3 regions of the Pseudomonas sp. 3B-A001-10F genome follow, and region 3 is predicted to be linked to each of the others. Evidence: predicted binding sites of a transcription regulator. Region 3 holds the regulator's gene; each other region holds the start of a gene.
The links. Region 3 encodes sigma-54, which starts transcription at its own class of promoters, with help from an activator protein. Its sites were predicted from a motif close to ANTGGCATNNANNTTGCTNT; they were not measured.
Positions count from the first base shown of each region.

Region 1: the regulator sigma-54 is predicted to act here: its motif matches at 2,447-2,466, upstream of glnK (P-II family nitrogen regulator).
Region 2: the regulator sigma-54 is predicted to act here: its motif matches at 2,561-2,580, upstream of glnA (type I glutamate--ammonia ligase).

Region 1 is NZ_JBQYFW010000033.1:49,778-54,855, forward strand. Features, by position in the region: gene AC0ZWN_RS23815 (N-acetyltransferase) at 375-920, opposite strand; gene AC0ZWN_RS23820 (BRO-N domain-containing protein) at 1,116-1,634, opposite strand; gene AC0ZWN_RS23825 (accessory factor UbiK family protein) at 1,994-2,254, opposite strand; gene glnK (P-II family nitrogen regulator) at 2,669-3,007, shown strand; gene AC0ZWN_RS23835 (ammonium transporter) at 3,046-4,383, shown strand; gene AC0ZWN_RS23840 (secondary thiamine-phosphate synthase enzyme YjbQ) at 4,599-5,024, shown strand.
Region 2 is NZ_JBQYFW010000004.1:243,559-248,636, reverse strand. Features, by position in the region: gene typA (translational GTPase TypA) at 1-752, opposite strand, end outside; gene thiI (tRNA uracil 4-sulfurtransferase ThiI) at 892-2,346, opposite strand; gene glnA (type I glutamate--ammonia ligase) at 2,675-4,081, shown strand; gene AC0ZWN_RS06650 (DUF4124 domain-containing protein) at 4,371-4,886, shown strand; gene AC0ZWN_RS06645 (DUF4124 domain-containing protein) at 4,883-5,078, shown strand, end outside.
Region 3 is NZ_JBQYFW010000032.1:9,285-14,362, reverse strand. Features, by position in the region: gene rapZ (RNase adapter RapZ) at 1-9, opposite strand, end outside; gene ptsN (PTS IIA-like nitrogen regulatory protein PtsN) at 12-476, opposite strand; gene hpf (ribosome hibernation-promoting factor, HPF/YfiA family) at 488-796, opposite strand; gene AC0ZWN_RS23340 (RNA polymerase factor sigma-54) at 870-2,363, opposite strand; gene lptB (LPS export ABC transporter ATP-binding protein) at 2,551-3,276, opposite strand; gene lptA (lipopolysaccharide transport periplasmic protein LptA) at 3,276-3,821, opposite strand; gene lptC (LPS export ABC transporter periplasmic protein LptC) at 3,808-4,380, opposite strand; gene AC0ZWN_RS23320 (KdsC family phosphatase) at 4,389-4,913, opposite strand; gene AC0ZWN_RS23315 (KpsF/GutQ family sugar-phosphate isomerase) at 4,913-5,078, opposite strand, start outside.

The sequences.
Region 1 (5,078 bases), on a different contig from region 3:
TCCCCCGCATTTTTGGCAGCAGAGAAAGCTGGTTTTTCTGAAGTAGTGACGACGGGCCAGCTCGTCGGATTCTGAACCCATGGTTGCAAAGCCAGGAGCTAAAGAATCGCTGCGACTACTCCTCCAAACACAAAAAAGGCGTCCTATGGACGCCTTTTTATTTTTGACTCAGGATCTTCTACCGGCCAGCGGGCCGCTTGGCTCAAGCTCTGGCCCACACGTAACAGCAACTTCAATAAATCGCCGTTGGTTGGCTGACATATCCCCAGCCAACCGGAGTGCTTCGAGATGTAGTTCAACAATCTGAAGAAGCTTTGCCTTTCGCTTTTTTGGGCTCATACGCACCTCGTACGATTGGGTTGTTGATTTCGATGTTATTGACCGTTCACAGAAATGACAAGCCGGTTGGTATGGTCGAATTCGAACCCCAGTTTCCGGTAGTAAAAAACAACATTCGGATCAGGATCCTGAATTTCGATTTCTTTGCATCCTAGCGCTCGCGCATAGTGATCTGCGACAAGCAGAGCAATCGGCGCGATCCTGCCGCGAAGCGGGTGCGCCCTGTCCGGATGCCCTTCCAACAGAATAATCTTTAAGCAGATAGAGCTTGCGCGCGGGGTCGCATAGCACATGCCGCAAAGAATCTGTTTGAACCATATCGCCAAATCCAGACCTTTCGCATCTTTACTTTTCCAGTCTGCAACGTCATCCCAAGGGAAAATTGTTGGCCCCTCCCAGAGAAAGTATTGCTTTATCGCTGCTGGGGTAATTGGCTCAAACTTGACCGCTGCTGCATCAATATTTGGGATTCTCGGGGCAATGTTCTTTAGAAAGAATTTGTAGGCGATCTTTCGCGAGTTTGATCTGAATGTCTGGTTACGAAGATCCGTTGCTTTGCCTTTTCTTCTCATTGTTTTCATCTGTTTGGATCTGGTCGCAGAAGATAGCCAGCAGAGAGGGGGCAGCGAAATCAGACGTGGGGGACGCGTTTTGTAGGACGTTACTTCTGTGAGTGGAGGATTTCGGAGTAGGGGGGGCGAGTTAACGAAGACACAAGACAGGTCATTTCAGTGGTATCACTGAAATGACCGTTGGTGAGGTTGCAGCGCAAAAATTCAGATCAATTGCAGAGCCTTTCTCCACCATGAGTTCACAACCGTGCGGTTTGCTTGTTCTCGCTCCGTCACCATGTGTGGCACATCCTGCAACCGTATCCACGGCTGATTATTCCAATGCAACAAACTCAACGTCATGTCCGGCCAACTGAGCAAGCTGAGATGTGGGCGTTCGCTTGTGCTGGGGTGTTGGGCGTCGCGCAGGGTGGGGATGACCTGGTGGGTGATCCATTCCCGCAGGGCTCGGTATTCGGGGCAGTAGTGGTAGACGAGGAGGGCGTAGATGCCGGATTCGCTGATCAGCAGGGCGTTTTCGATCTGGTTGTGGATCAAGGTTTTGCGGGTTTGGTATTGGTCGTGGTCGAGTTTTCGCAGCATGCGTTCGTTGAGGTAGATGTGCAGCAGGCGACTCAGGTCTCGGGCGCAGAACCAGGGTTGGTTCTGGATGAGGAGGGCGTGGAGGGGGAGTTTGTGGCGGGTGAAGATGTGCGGGCTTAGATAAGTCTCTTCTTGATTCATGGAGCAGTTCCTCTTGCTTAAGGGGCTGCCCTCAATCGTCGCCAAACGATTGGGTGGCAGTTGTACGCGGGTTGGCGAACCGGAGCAAAAGGAACCCGGCAGACCCGAAGGTCTCCCACGCACAACCGCCATGAAACGATGTGGCGGTAAATGTAGCCGCCATCATGGTTGTCGTGCGCCTTAAGCTGTTCGGGTCGCCAAACCCGGTGCTGAACATTCAGCATCGGGTGAGCTTAGAAACCTGGGCTTTTCGGCGCAATCGGACGGCGGTCATTCAGGTTGTAGGACGTTGCCGGGATGGTTGAAGGGCTGGAGATCAAAAGATCGCAGCCTTCGGCAGCTCCTACAGGGGGCGCGGATTATTCAGCGGGCGGCGTCAGCTTTGCTTCCATCTCGGCGACTTTGGCTTCGAGGCTTTCGAGGCGAGCGCGAGTACGCGCCAACACAACCATCTGACTATCGAATTCTTCCCGGCTCACCAGGTCGAGTTTGCTGAAGGCGCTTTGCAGCAGCATCTTGAACTGGCTTTCGATTTCGGCTTTCGGCAGCGGGGTGTCGCCGCTGAACAGGCGTGAGGCGGTGCCGCTCAGGGCGTCGAGGAAGTCTTTGGGCGCGAGCATGGAATGTGTCCTGTAAACAGTGGCGGGCAGTGTATCACGCAGTGTCTATAGTCACTGATGCAGGCATGGATGCACGCTTTTCGCGCAAGAGGGCGGGCGGCGACGCACCGTTGTTGTGCGTAACCGTCGGGCCTTTTTCGCGCTAACGCCTGTGGCAGCGGCCAAGGGATTGAAATCAGGGGAATTTGGCGAGATGGCAAGCTTTCTGCTTAGTCGGTAGTGACCCATGCACTGATGCAGTCGCTGTGACGAATGCAGTGCGGCAGACGGAGCGGGGAGTTTCGTCGGCAGCGGTTAGCTGGCGTCAGTCGGGCAGGTAAGGCCGACGATGCGTTACAAAGCCAGGCACTGCGCTTAGACTTGAGTCGGGTTTGTTTTCCTGGGGCAAGTCCACCAATTCGGGAGAGAGTTTTCATGAAGCTAGTCACTGCCATCATCAAGCCGTTCAAGTTGGACGACGTGCGCGAGTCGCTGTCCGAAATCGGCGTGCAGGGCATTACCGTTACTGAAGTTAAAGGCTTCGGCCGGCAGAAGGGTCACACCGAGCTGTATCGCGGCGCGGAATATGTGGTCGATTTTCTGCCCAAGGTGAAAATCGACGTGGCCATCGACGACAAGGATCTTGATCGGGTTATCGAGGCGATAACCAAAGCGGCCAACACCGGCAAGATCGGTGACGGCAAGATCTTCGTGGTCAATCTGGAACAGGCGATCCGCATCCGTACCGGCGAAACCGATACCGACGCGATCTAAGCGCCGCCACAAACCCCAACGCCCCAGGAGAAAACAATATGACTCTGCGTAAATTCGCAGGGCTAGGAGCCCTGTTGTCCATCGTAATGCCAAGCCTTGCAATGGCGGCAGACGAAGTGGCGGCCCCGGTCCTCAATTCCGGCGACACTGCCTGGATGCTCACCTCGACAGCCCTCGTGCTGTTCATGACCATCCCGGGCCTGGCGCTGTTCTACGGCGGCATGGTTCGCTCGAAAAACATTCTTTCCGTGATGATGCAGTGCTTCGCCATTACCGGTCTGATCAGCATCCTGTGGGTCATTTATGGCTACAGCATTGCGTTCGACACCACCGGCATGGAGCAGGGCGTCGTCAACTTCAACTCGTTCTTCGGCGGCATGGGCAAGGCGTTCCTCGCCGGTGTCACGCCTTCGAGCCTGACCGGCCCAGCGGCTTTGTTCCCTGAGGCGGTGTTCATCACCTTCCAGATGACCTTCGCGATCATCACCCCGGCGCTGATCGTCGGTGCGTTCGCTGAGCGGATGAAGTTCTCCGCGATGCTGATCTTCATGGGCATCTGGTTCACCCTGGTTTACGCACCGATTGCGCACATGGTCTGGTCCGGCAACGGCGGCCTGATGTGGGACTGGGGCGTACTCGACTTCGCCGGCGGCACCGTGGTGCACATCAACGCTGGTGTGGCTGGTCTGATTGCCTGCCTGGTATTGGGCAAGCGCAAAGGCTTCCCGACCACCCCGATGGCGCCGCACAACCTCGGTTACACCCTGATGGGCGCGGCGATGCTGTGGGTCGGCTGGTTCGGCTTCAACGCCGGCTCCGCTGCAGCGGCCAACGGCACTGCCGGCATGGCGATGCTGGTCACTCAGATTGCTACCGCTGCTGCGGCACTGGGCTGGATGTTTGCCGAGTGGGTCACCCACGGCAAGCCAAGCGCACTGGGTATCGCATCGGGTGTGGTTGCCGGTCTGGTAGCGATAACTCCGGCTGCTGGCACCGTGGGCCCGATGGGCGCATTGGTGATTGGTCTGGCCGCAGGCGTGGTGTGCTTCTTCTGCGCCACAACCCTGAAACGCAAACTCGGTTATGACGATTCCCTGGACGCGTTCGGCGTGCACGGTATCGGCGGTATCCTCGGCGCGATCCTCACCGGTGTGTTCGCTGCGCCGGCGTTGGGTGGCTTCGGCACCGTTACCGATATCGGTGCGCAAGTGTGGATTCAGGTCAAAGGCGTGGGCTTCACGGTGATCTACACCGCGATCGTCACCTTCATCATCCTCAAGGTCCTGGACGCCGTCATGGGTCTGCGTGTGACCGAGGAAGAAGAGTCGGTGGGCCTCGATCTGGCACAACACAACGAACGCGGCTACAACCTGTAAGTACGCGCACTAAAAAACTTGCCCGGTTCGCCGGGCATTTTTTTGTCTGGAATTTGTCGCAAAGAGAGCAGCTGAAAGGATTTTTCGTACGGCTTTGGTCGTGTTTACGACGAGCGTTTTTCTACGGCCAATGGCTTACATCATTGCAGGAATATTAGGGCCTTTGTTTTTTCCCAGAGCGCGCTAGAATGCGCCCCGAACGTGCGGAGAACTGTATGTGGCAACAGACTCTGATAACCCTGCGGGCACGGCCCCGGGGCTCTCATCTGGTGACGGACGAGTTGATCACAGGGCTGCCTGAACTCAGGGAGTGCCGGGTCGGTCTGTTGCATTTGTGGCTGCAGCATACCTCGGCGTCGTTGACCATCAACGAGAACGCCGATCCGGCGGTACGTCGCGACTTCGAACGATTTTTCAATCGTCTGATCCCACAAGGAACAGACGGCTATGAGCATAACGACGAAGGCCTGGACGACCTCCCGGCGCACTTCAAGGCCAGCGTGCTTGGCTGCCAGATCAGTCTGCCGGTTTCGGCAGGTCGCCTGGCACTGGGAACCTGGCAAGGCGTTTATCTGGGCGAGCACCGTGATCATGGCGGTGCCCGAAAAGTCCTCGCCACCTTGCACGGTGAAGGGGCGTAAACCGTTGGTCATCAATGGTTACTGATTTTTTAACGGCGACTTTCGACAGTTGCC
Region 2 (5,078 bases), on a different contig from region 3:
ATACGGCCGTTACGGCGCTTGCCGTCGGCACCGATCGCCACAACCGGGGTGTTCGGCTTGACGCGGCCACGAGCGATACGGCCAACGCCGATAACACCCAGGAAGCTGTTGTAGTCCAGAGCGGAGATCTGCATCTGGAACGCGCCATCACGGTCAACAGCCGGAGGCGGAACGTGGTCGACTACCGCTTGGTACAGCGGGGTCATGTCTTCAGCCATGGCGGTGTGATCCAGACCGGCAATGCCGTTCAGGGCCGAAGCGTAAACAACCTGGAAGTCCAGTTGTTCTTCGGTCGCACCGAGGTTGTCGAACAGGTCGAAGATCTGGTCCAGAACCCAGTCCGGACGCGCGCCTGGACGGTCAACCTTGTTGATTACCACGATTGGACGCAGGCCGGCTTCGAAAGCCTTCTTGGTCACGAAACGGGTTTGCGGCATAGGGCCGTCTTGAGCGTCAACCAGCAGCAGAACGGAGTCAACCATCGACATTACACGTTCAACTTCGCCGCCGAAGTCGGCGTGGCCCGGGGTGTCCACGATGTTGATGTGGTAGCCGTTCCAGTTGATGGCGGTGTTTTTCGCCAGAATGGTAATACCGCGCTCTTTTTCCTGGTCGTTGGAGTCCATCACGCGCTCGTCGTTGAGCTCGTTGCGCTCCAGGGTGCCGGATTGACGCAGGAGTTTGTCTACCAGGGTGGTCTTACCATGGTCAACGTGGGCAATGATGGCGATGTTGCGTAGATTTTCGATCACTTGTGTATCTCGATCAGAGGATTCGGTTTGCTGACAAGTCTTGGCAGCGATTAGCAGTAGTGTCCGGCATGGCCGTTACAGCTTGACGGCGGTGTCGGGGGGCCGGTGACGCAGGCCACAGGCAAACAGCCCCGGGCACTTAGCTCGGTCGATAAACGCGCACATTGGCATGCCCCTCACTGAGCAAATGGTGAGCATGCAGGCGACTCATCACGCCTTTGTCGCAATACAGCAGGTACTGGCGAGTCGGATCCAGCTCCTTGAAACGAGCGTTCACTGCGTAGAACGGCATCGTCTGTACTTCTACGCCAGCGAGTTCCAGCGGCTCATCCTCGGCGGCATCCGGGTGACGGATGTCGATCACGATCTGACCGGCCAGTGCTTCGCTGACTTCTTCAATCTGTACGTCCTGGCCCAATTCGTCGATCACCCGATCGATCGGCACCAGTTTGGCGTTTTCGAGCGCACGCTCGAGGACCGCCATGTCGAATTCTTTCTCTTCGTGCTCAACGCGACCGCGTTTGGCGGCCGTCTTCGGATTGACCGAAATGACCCCGCAGTACTCCGGCATGTGCCGGGCGAAATCGGCGGTGCCGATCTCGTTGGCCGTGTCGATGATGTCCTGCTTGTGCGCCACGATCAGCGGACGCAGGACCAGTTTGTCGGTCACGCAGTCGATCACCGACAGATTCGGCAGGGTCTGGCTCGACACCTGGGAGATCGCCTCGCCGGTGACCAGCGCGTCGATGTGCAGGCGATCGGCGATGTTGGAAGCCGCGCGCAACATCATACGCTTCAATACGACGCCCATATGACTGTTATCGACTTTGCCGAGAATTTCGCCCAACACTTCTTCGAACGGAACACTGACAAATAGCACGCGTTGCGAGCTGCCGTACTTCTTCCAGATGAAATGCGCGACTTCCATCACGCCCAATTCATGGGCACGACCGCCCAGATTGAAGAAGCAGAAGTGCGTCATCAGGCCGCGACGAATGATCTGGTACGCCGCAACGGTTGAGTCAAAGCCGCCGGACATCAATACCAGCGTCTGCTCCAACGCACCGAGCGGGTAACCGCCGATGCCGTTGTGCTGGCTGTGAATGACAAACAACCGTTTGTCGCGAACTTCGATGCGGACTTCGATTTCCGGTGCTTTCAGGTCGATACCAGCAGCACCGCACTCACGGCGCAGCTTGCTGCCGACGTATTTTTCGACGTCCATCGAGCTGAAGGTGTGCTTGCCCGCGCGCTTGCAGCGCACCGAGAAAATCTTCCCGGCCAGTGCATCGCCGTAGTGCTGTTTGCACTTCTCGGTGATGTCGTCGAAGTCGCCCAGCGGGTACTCGTCGATCTGCAGAAAGTGCGCAATGCCCGGCATGCAGGTCAGGCGCTCACCCATCTCTTTCAAGGCTTTGGGGTCGGTAACGCGGGTTTCCAGCTCGAGATTGTCCCACACACCGTTCACCACCACGGCCGGGTCCAGGTCACGGAGCACGGTGCGGATGTTCTTGGCCAACTGGCGGATGAACTTCGTCCGGACAGGTCGGCTTTTGATGGTGATCTCGGGGAAGACTTTTACGATTAGTTTCATGAAAACAGCGCGCGAACGGCCAGCCGAAAAAGGGGGGCGCGGATTATAGCGGAAATTGCTCAAGGTTTAACCAGTTAATGTGCAGAAGGTTTTGCACGCACCAAAACAGGTCATTTCTGACTCAAGACGCTACATTACAGGGCGAGATTTTCCACAATCAGGTGCTTTGCACCTTTATAAGCGTGAATTTGGGGCAAAAAACCCATGCTGGGGCACTGGCATGCAATTTGCTCCCTTGTGAGGCAGGTTGCCTTGGCAGAGTATTCGCGCCGGCATCACCCAAATTCAAGGGCATCCACTACCAAGCCCGAAGCCACCCGGAGGACATATGTCGAAGACGGTTCAACTCATCAAAGATCATGACGTCAAGTGGATTGATCTGCGCTTCACGGACACCAAAGGCACTCAGCACCACGTGACCATGCCGGCTCGCGATGCGCTGGATGAAGACTTCTTCGAAGTCGGCAAGATGTTCGACGGTTCCTCCATTGCTGGCTGGAAAGGCATCGAAGCCTCCGACATGATCCTGATGCCGGTTGACGAAACTGCCGTTCTCGACCCGTTCACCGAAGACGCCACCCTGATCCTGGTGTGCGACATCATCGAACCTTCGAGCATGCAAGGCTACGACCGCGACCCACGTGCGATCGCCAAGCGCGCCGAAGAACACCTGAAAGCCACCGGTATCGGTGACACCGTGTTCGCCGGTCCGGAGCCTGAGTTCTTCATCTTTGACTCGGTGAAATTCAAGTCGGACATCTCCGGCTCGATGTTCAAGATCTACTCCGAGCAAGGTTCGTGGATGTCCGACCAGGACATCGAAGGTGGCAACAAAGGTCACCGTCCAGGCGTCAAAGGCGGCTACTTCCCGGTTCCACCGTTCGACCACGACCACGAAATCCGTACCTCCATGTGCAACGCACTGGAAGAAATGGGCCTGACCGTCGAAGTTCACCACCACGAAGTGGCGACTGCCGGCCAGAACGAAATCGGCGTCAAGTTCAACACCCTGGTGAAGAAAGCCGACGAAACCCAAACCCTGAAGTATGTTGTCCACAACGTTGCTGACGCTTACGGCCGCACTGCGACCTTCATGCCGAAGCCACTGTACGGCGACAACGGTTCGGGCATGCACGTACACATGTCGATCTGGAAAGACGGCAAGAACACCTTCGCCGGTGAAGGCTATGCCGGCCTGTCCGATACCGCTCTGTACTTCATCGGCGGCATCATCAAACACGGTAAGGCCCTGAACGGCTTCACCAACCCGGCGACCAACTCCTACAAGCGTCTGGTGCCAGGCTTCGAAGCTCCGGTAATGCTGGCCTACTCGGCTCGCAACCGTTCCGCTTCGATCCGTATTCCTTACGTGTCGAGCCCGAAAGCCCGCCGTATCGAAGCACGCTTCCCGGATCCGGCTGCCAACCCGTACCTGGCCTTCGCAGCGCTGCTGATGGCCGGTCTGGACGGTATCCAGAACAAGATCCACCCAGGCGACGCAGCTGACAAAAACCTGTACGACCTGCCGCCTGAAGAGGCGAAAGAGATCCCGCAAGTTTGCGGCAGCCTGAAAGAAGCCCTGGAAGAGCTGGACAAGGGCCGCGCGTTCCTGACCAAGGGCGGCGTGTTCTCCGACGACTTCATCGACGCTTACATCGCGCTGAAATCGGAAGAAGAAATCAAGGTTCGCACTTTCGTACACCCACTGGAATATGAGCTGTACTACAGCTGCTGATCCGGTAGCGCTGCGCTACGCGGCGTGAGTGAAAGAGGCCTCCTTCGGGAGGCCTTTTTTATTGCCCGCGATTTATGACGTGATGCTGATCGTTCCCACGCTCCGCGTGGGAATGCAGCCCGTGACGCTCCGCGTCACTGGACGCGGAGCGTCCCTTGAGGCGTACCCACGCAGAGCGTGGGAACGATCAATTGTGGTGTATGAATGATCTCTGGATGTGTGCAGGGTTGGGCCAACCGCCACACCTGTCCTATGCTGCACCCCATCGCTTTCAATCCCGGTCGATTTCATGGGTCGCACCTTTCTCTACATTCTATTGCTGATGATCGCCCTGCCCGCCGCCGCGCAGATCTACAAATACACCGATGCCAACGGCCACACGGTGTACAGCGATCACTCGCCGGACGGCGTGCAGGCACAACCGGTGGAATTGCCGCCGCTCAATCGGGTCGAGCCGCAGGCGCCCAGCGCACCACCCGCGCCCGAAACCGACAACCGTGAACCTGCGCGCAACGCCTACGACATTCTTGAACTCGCCGGACTGCCCACCGAAGAAGCATTGCGCGCGAACAACGGCACCTTCACCGTCAATGTGCTGATCAAGCCGCGCCTTCGACCGCCTCATCAATTAAGGCTGGTATTGGACGATGAGCCTTACGGCCAGCCGAGCAACGTGCCGATCCTGCAATTGGTGAACGTTGATCGCGGCGAACATCGTCTAGCGGTGCAGGTGATTGACGGGCAGACGGTCATCCAGCAGAGCGCGCCAGTCCCTCTCAGCGTACAGCGGGTGCACAAGCCATGATTCGTGCGTGGCTGATCGCGGTGCTGGCGCTGCTCACGCTGCAAGCATCGGCTGAGGTGTTCACTTATATCGATGCCCAAGGCAATCGCGTCTACACCGACCAGCCGCGTGGCAATGCCAAGCGCGTACCGATCGCGAACAGCAATCGCATGTCCGCAAACCCCACCGTCGCCGTGCCAATCACAACTGCAA
Region 3 (5,078 bases):
CAAGCGCATGATTAGTGCCCGTTCTGCTCGTCCAGGACAACCTGATACAACGCTTCATTGCTTGGAGCGCTGCGCAGTTTTTCACGCACTTCCTTGCGATCGAGCATGCTGGCGATCTGGCGCAGCAGCTCCAGGTGCGCATCGGTGGCAGCCTCCGGGACCAGCAAAACAAACAGCAGGTCAACCGGTGCGCCGTCAATGGCGTCGAAATCAATCGGAGCATCAAGGTGCATCAGCGCACTGATCGGTGCTGTGCAACCCTTGAGGCGGCAGTGAGGAATGGCGATGCCGTTGCCAAAACCGGTGGAGCCGAGTTTTTCACGGGCAATCAACGCCTCGAAGACATCTTGCATCTCCAGATCCGCCACTTCGCGGGCGATCAGGTTGGCAATTTGTTCGAGGGCTTTCTTTTTACTGCCGCCCGGCACGTTCACAAGGGAACGGCCGGGGGTCAGGATACTTTCAAGTCGGATCATGGAATGGGGGGTTATCGACCGGTCGCGCCCTGGAGGAGGCTCTGGGTCTTTTCCTTATGCTTTTTGAGTTGACGATCCAGCTTGTCGGTCAGTAGGTCAATGGCGGCATACATGTCGTCATGCTCGGCATTGGCAACCACTTCTCCGCCGGGAATATGCAAGGTGGCTTCGATTTTCTGCTTCAGCTTTTCGACGCACATCGTGACTTGCACGTTGGTGATCTTGTCGAAATGGCGCTCTAATCGGTCGAGTTTTTCGTTGATGTAGGTGCGCAGAGGTTCGGTCACTTCCAGTTGGTGTCCACTGATGTTGACTTGCATACAGCTTCTCCTTCGTTGCCAGTGCATAAAGCGGCAGGCTGGATAGCCTGCCACTGGAACGCTGTAACGTGGCTTACATCAACCGCTTGCGTTCGCTCGAAGGCGCGATCCCGAGGGATTCGCGGTACTTGGCGACGGTGCGGCGAGCCACCTGAATGCCTTGTGCCTCCAGTAAACCAGCGATCTTGCTGTCACTCAACGGCTTTTTCTGATTTTCCGCGGCAACCAGTTTTTTGATGATCGCGCGGATCGCCGTGGACGAGCATTCGCCGCCTTCGGAGGTGCTGACGTGGCTGGAGAAAAAGTATTTCAGTTCATAAATACCGCGCGGGGTATGCATGAATTTCTGCGTTGTCACCCTGGAAATGGTCGATTCGTGCATGCCGACCGCTTCAGCGATGTCGTGCAGAACCAACGGCTTCATGGCCTCGTCGCCGTACTCCAGAAAGCCGCGCTGATGCTCGACGATCTGGGTGGCTACTTTCATCAGGGTTTCGTTGCGGCTCTGCAGGCTCTTGATGAACCAGCGGGCTTCCTGCAACTGATTGCGCATGAAGGTGTTGTCGGCGCTGGTGTCGGCACGGCGGACGAAACCGGCGTACTGGGCGTTGACGCGCAGACGCGGCACCGATTCCTGATTCAGCTCGACCAGCCAGCGCTCGTTGTCCTTGCGCACGATGACGTCAGGGACAACGTATTCGGCTTCAGTGGATTCGATTTGCGAGCCAGGGCGCGGATTGAGGCTTTGCACCAGTTCGATGACCTGGCGCAGCTCGTCTTCCTTGAGCTTCATGCGGCGCATCAACTGGCTGTAATCGCGGCTGCCGAGCAGGTCGATGTAATCGCTGACCAAACGTTTCGCTTCAGCCAGCCAAGGCGTCTTGGCGGGTAGCTGACGCAATTGAAGCAGCAGGCATTCACTAAGGTTGCGCGCGCCAATACCAGCGGGTTCGAATTGCTGAATGCGGTGCAGGACGGCTTCGATTTCATCGAGTTCGATGTCGAGTTCCGGATCGAACGCCTCGAGGATTTCTTCGAGGGTTTCGTCCAGGTAGCCCTGATTGTTGATGCAATCGATCAGGGTGACGGCGATCAGGCGATCGGTGTCGGACATCGGTGCCAGGTTCAGCTGCCACAACAGGTGGCTTTGCAGGCTCTCGCCGGCGGACGTGCGGGTGGTGAAGTCCCATTCGTCGTCATCGCTGCTGGGCAGGCTGCTGGCGCTGGTCTGATAGACGTCTTCCCAGGCGGTATCGACCGGCAGTTCGTTGGGGATACGCTCGCTCCAGTCGCCTTCCTCCAGGTTGTCCACCGTGGGCGCGGTTTCCTGATACGAGGGTTCCTGGATCTCGGTGTTGGGCTTCTGTTCGGCGTTGTCGGCCATGGGGTCGGAATTGTCGAAGTCTTCGCCTTCTTCCTGGCGTTCGAGCATCGGATTGGATTCCAGCGCCTCCTGGATTTCCTGTTGCAGATCCAGGGTCGACAATTGGAGCAGGCGGATGGCCTGTTGCAGCTGCGGTGTCATCGTCAGCTGCTGGCCCATTCTCAAGACTAGCGATGGTTTCATGGCAGGGGCTTAACACCTTATTCGCCGGCGCTATGCGCCATCCACTACAGGGCGCCGGGGCGCCAAACTTAAGCAAATTATATGCCTGAAACTGAAGTGTTTGCCTAGAGCGCTGTAACAATTAAAGCGTATTAATTCCTGCTTGAATCGATACAGCGCCCGGGCGGCGCACCGGGCACTGTTACGCTTACAAGCGGAACTCGTGGCCCAGATACACTTCCTTGACCAGATCGTTGGCCAGGATGGTTTCTGCATCGCCTTCGGCGATCAGTTGACCATCGTTGACGATGTAAGCGGTTTCGCAGATGTCCAGCGTCTCACGGACGTTGTGGTCGGTGATCAATACACCGATGCCCTTAGCCTTGAGGTGGTGGATGATCTGCTTGATGTCGCCGACCGAGATCGGATCGACACCGGCGAACGGTTCGTCGAGCAGGATGAATTTCGGTGCCGTTGCCAGCGCGCGAGCGATTTCCACCCGGCGACGTTCACCACCGGACAGGCTCATGCCAAGGTTGTCGCGGATGTGGCTGATGTGGAATTCCTGCAGCAGGCTTTCCAGCTCCTTGCGACGGCCGGCCTTGTCGAGCTCCTGACGGGTCTCGAGGATGGCCATGATGTTGTCGGCCACCGACAGTTTGCGGAAGATCGACGCTTCTTGCGGCAGATAGCCGATACCGGCCTTGGCGCGACCGTGCATCGGCTGGTGGCTGACGTCCAGATCGTCGATCAGCACGCGACCCTGATCGGCCTGTACCAGGCCGACGATCATGTAGAAACACGTGGTCTTGCCGGCACCGTTCGGGCCGAGAAGGCCGACGATCTGGCCGCTGTCGATCGACAGGCTGACGTCACGCACGACCTGGCGGCTTTTATAGGCCTTGGCCAGGTGCTGAGCTTTCAGAGTTGCCATTACTGGGTTTTCTCGTCGGTTTTCTTCTTCGGCTGGATCACCATGTCGATGCGCGGACGCGTTTCGGTGACCTTGCTGCCGGTAGCGCGACCAGCGCTGGCCAGTTTCTTCACGGTGTCGTAGACGATTTTCTCGCCCTGAGTGACGTTGCCGTCTTTGTCGACGACCTTGGCCTTGTCGATCAGCACGACGCGGTTTTGCTGGGCATGGTATTGAATCGTCACGCCGTAGCCTTGAACCGGTTTGGTGTCGCCCTGGGTTTGCAGCTGCTCGAAATAAGCCAGGTTGCCCACGGAGGTCACTACGTCGATATCTCCATTCGGCGCGCGAGTCATGGTGACGGTGTTGCCTTTAACGATCATCGAACCTTGGGTGATGATCACATCACCTTTATAGGTGGCGATGCCGTTCTTGTCGTCCAGTTGGGCGTCGTCGGCCTGAATGCGGATAGGTTGCTGCTGATCGTTCGGCAGAGCCCAGGCGCTCACGCTTCCCAGTGCTGCGCCCAGACTGAGCAAAATAGGGAGGGTTTTAACGAGCCTCATACTGTCCTCTTACGTTCGATAGCAGGTGTATCCTGCTTTCCTTCAGGTACGCTTTCATTCCAACGCCAGTCGATACACCGCCAGCGCCGTCGATTCTAACGGGTTGCTCGGTCTGCGCATATTCCTGCTGCGGGAACACGGTCATGCGAGTGGACGTGATCAGGATGTCACGCTTCTTTTCATCGGTGCGCGCAACGCGTACCGAGTCGATCAATTCGACTTCGGTGCCGCCTGAGTTCACTTCACCGCGCTCACTGGTCACGTGCCACGGAAATTCTGTTCCGCGATACATGTTCAGGTCGGGTTTGGTCACGAGCGTGACGTCGGTTGCCTTCACGTGCTCGGCTTTTTCGGACGTCATCTCATACTGCACCTTGCCATCCGGCAGGTATTGCAGGGTATGCGTGTTGGTTGCATACCAGTCGATAGGCGTTTCAACCGAGGTGACCGGTGGTTTGTCGAGAAAGCGTTCCGGGCTGATATTCCAATAGCCGACCGCTGCGAAAATCGCAGCGATGCAGCCGAACAGCAGGAAGTTACGAAATTTTTTGCTGAACATGGTTTGGCTCACAGGTACGCGGCGTTGGCCGCATCGAGGCGGCCCTGGGCGCGCAGGATCAATTCGCAGAATTCGCGGGCGGCGCCTTCGCCACCACGGGCGCGGGTAACGCCATGGGCGTGCTCGCGGACGAAATCGGCAGCGTTGGCCACTGCCATGCCCAAGCCTACCCGGCGGATCACCGGCAGGTCAGGCAGGTCGTCACCGAGGTAGGCGACTTCTTCATAGCTTAGGCCCAGTTGCGCAAGCAGGCCGTCGAGCACGACCAGTTTGTCTTCACGGCCCTGAAACAGGTGGGGAATCCCCAGGTTTTTCGCTCGACGTTCAACGACGGGTGTCTTGCGACCGCTGATGATAGCGGTCTGCACGCCGGCGTTCATCAGCATTTTGATGCCTTGGCCATCGAGGGTATTGAAGGTCTTGAACTCGCTGCCGTCTTCAAGGAAGTACAGGCGACCGTCGGTGAGGACGCCGTCGACGTCGAAAACCGCCAGTTTGATCGCTTTGCCGCGTTGCAGCAGATCGTTGCTCATTACATGACTCCTGCGCGTAGCAGATCGGAGAGGTTGAAGGCGCCGACCGGGCGATCTTCCTCGTCTACGACTACCAATGCGTTGATTCGGTGATCTTCCATGATTTTCAGGGCTTCGGCGGCCAGCATTTCCGGGCGGGCAGTCTTGCCGTGGGCCGTCATTACC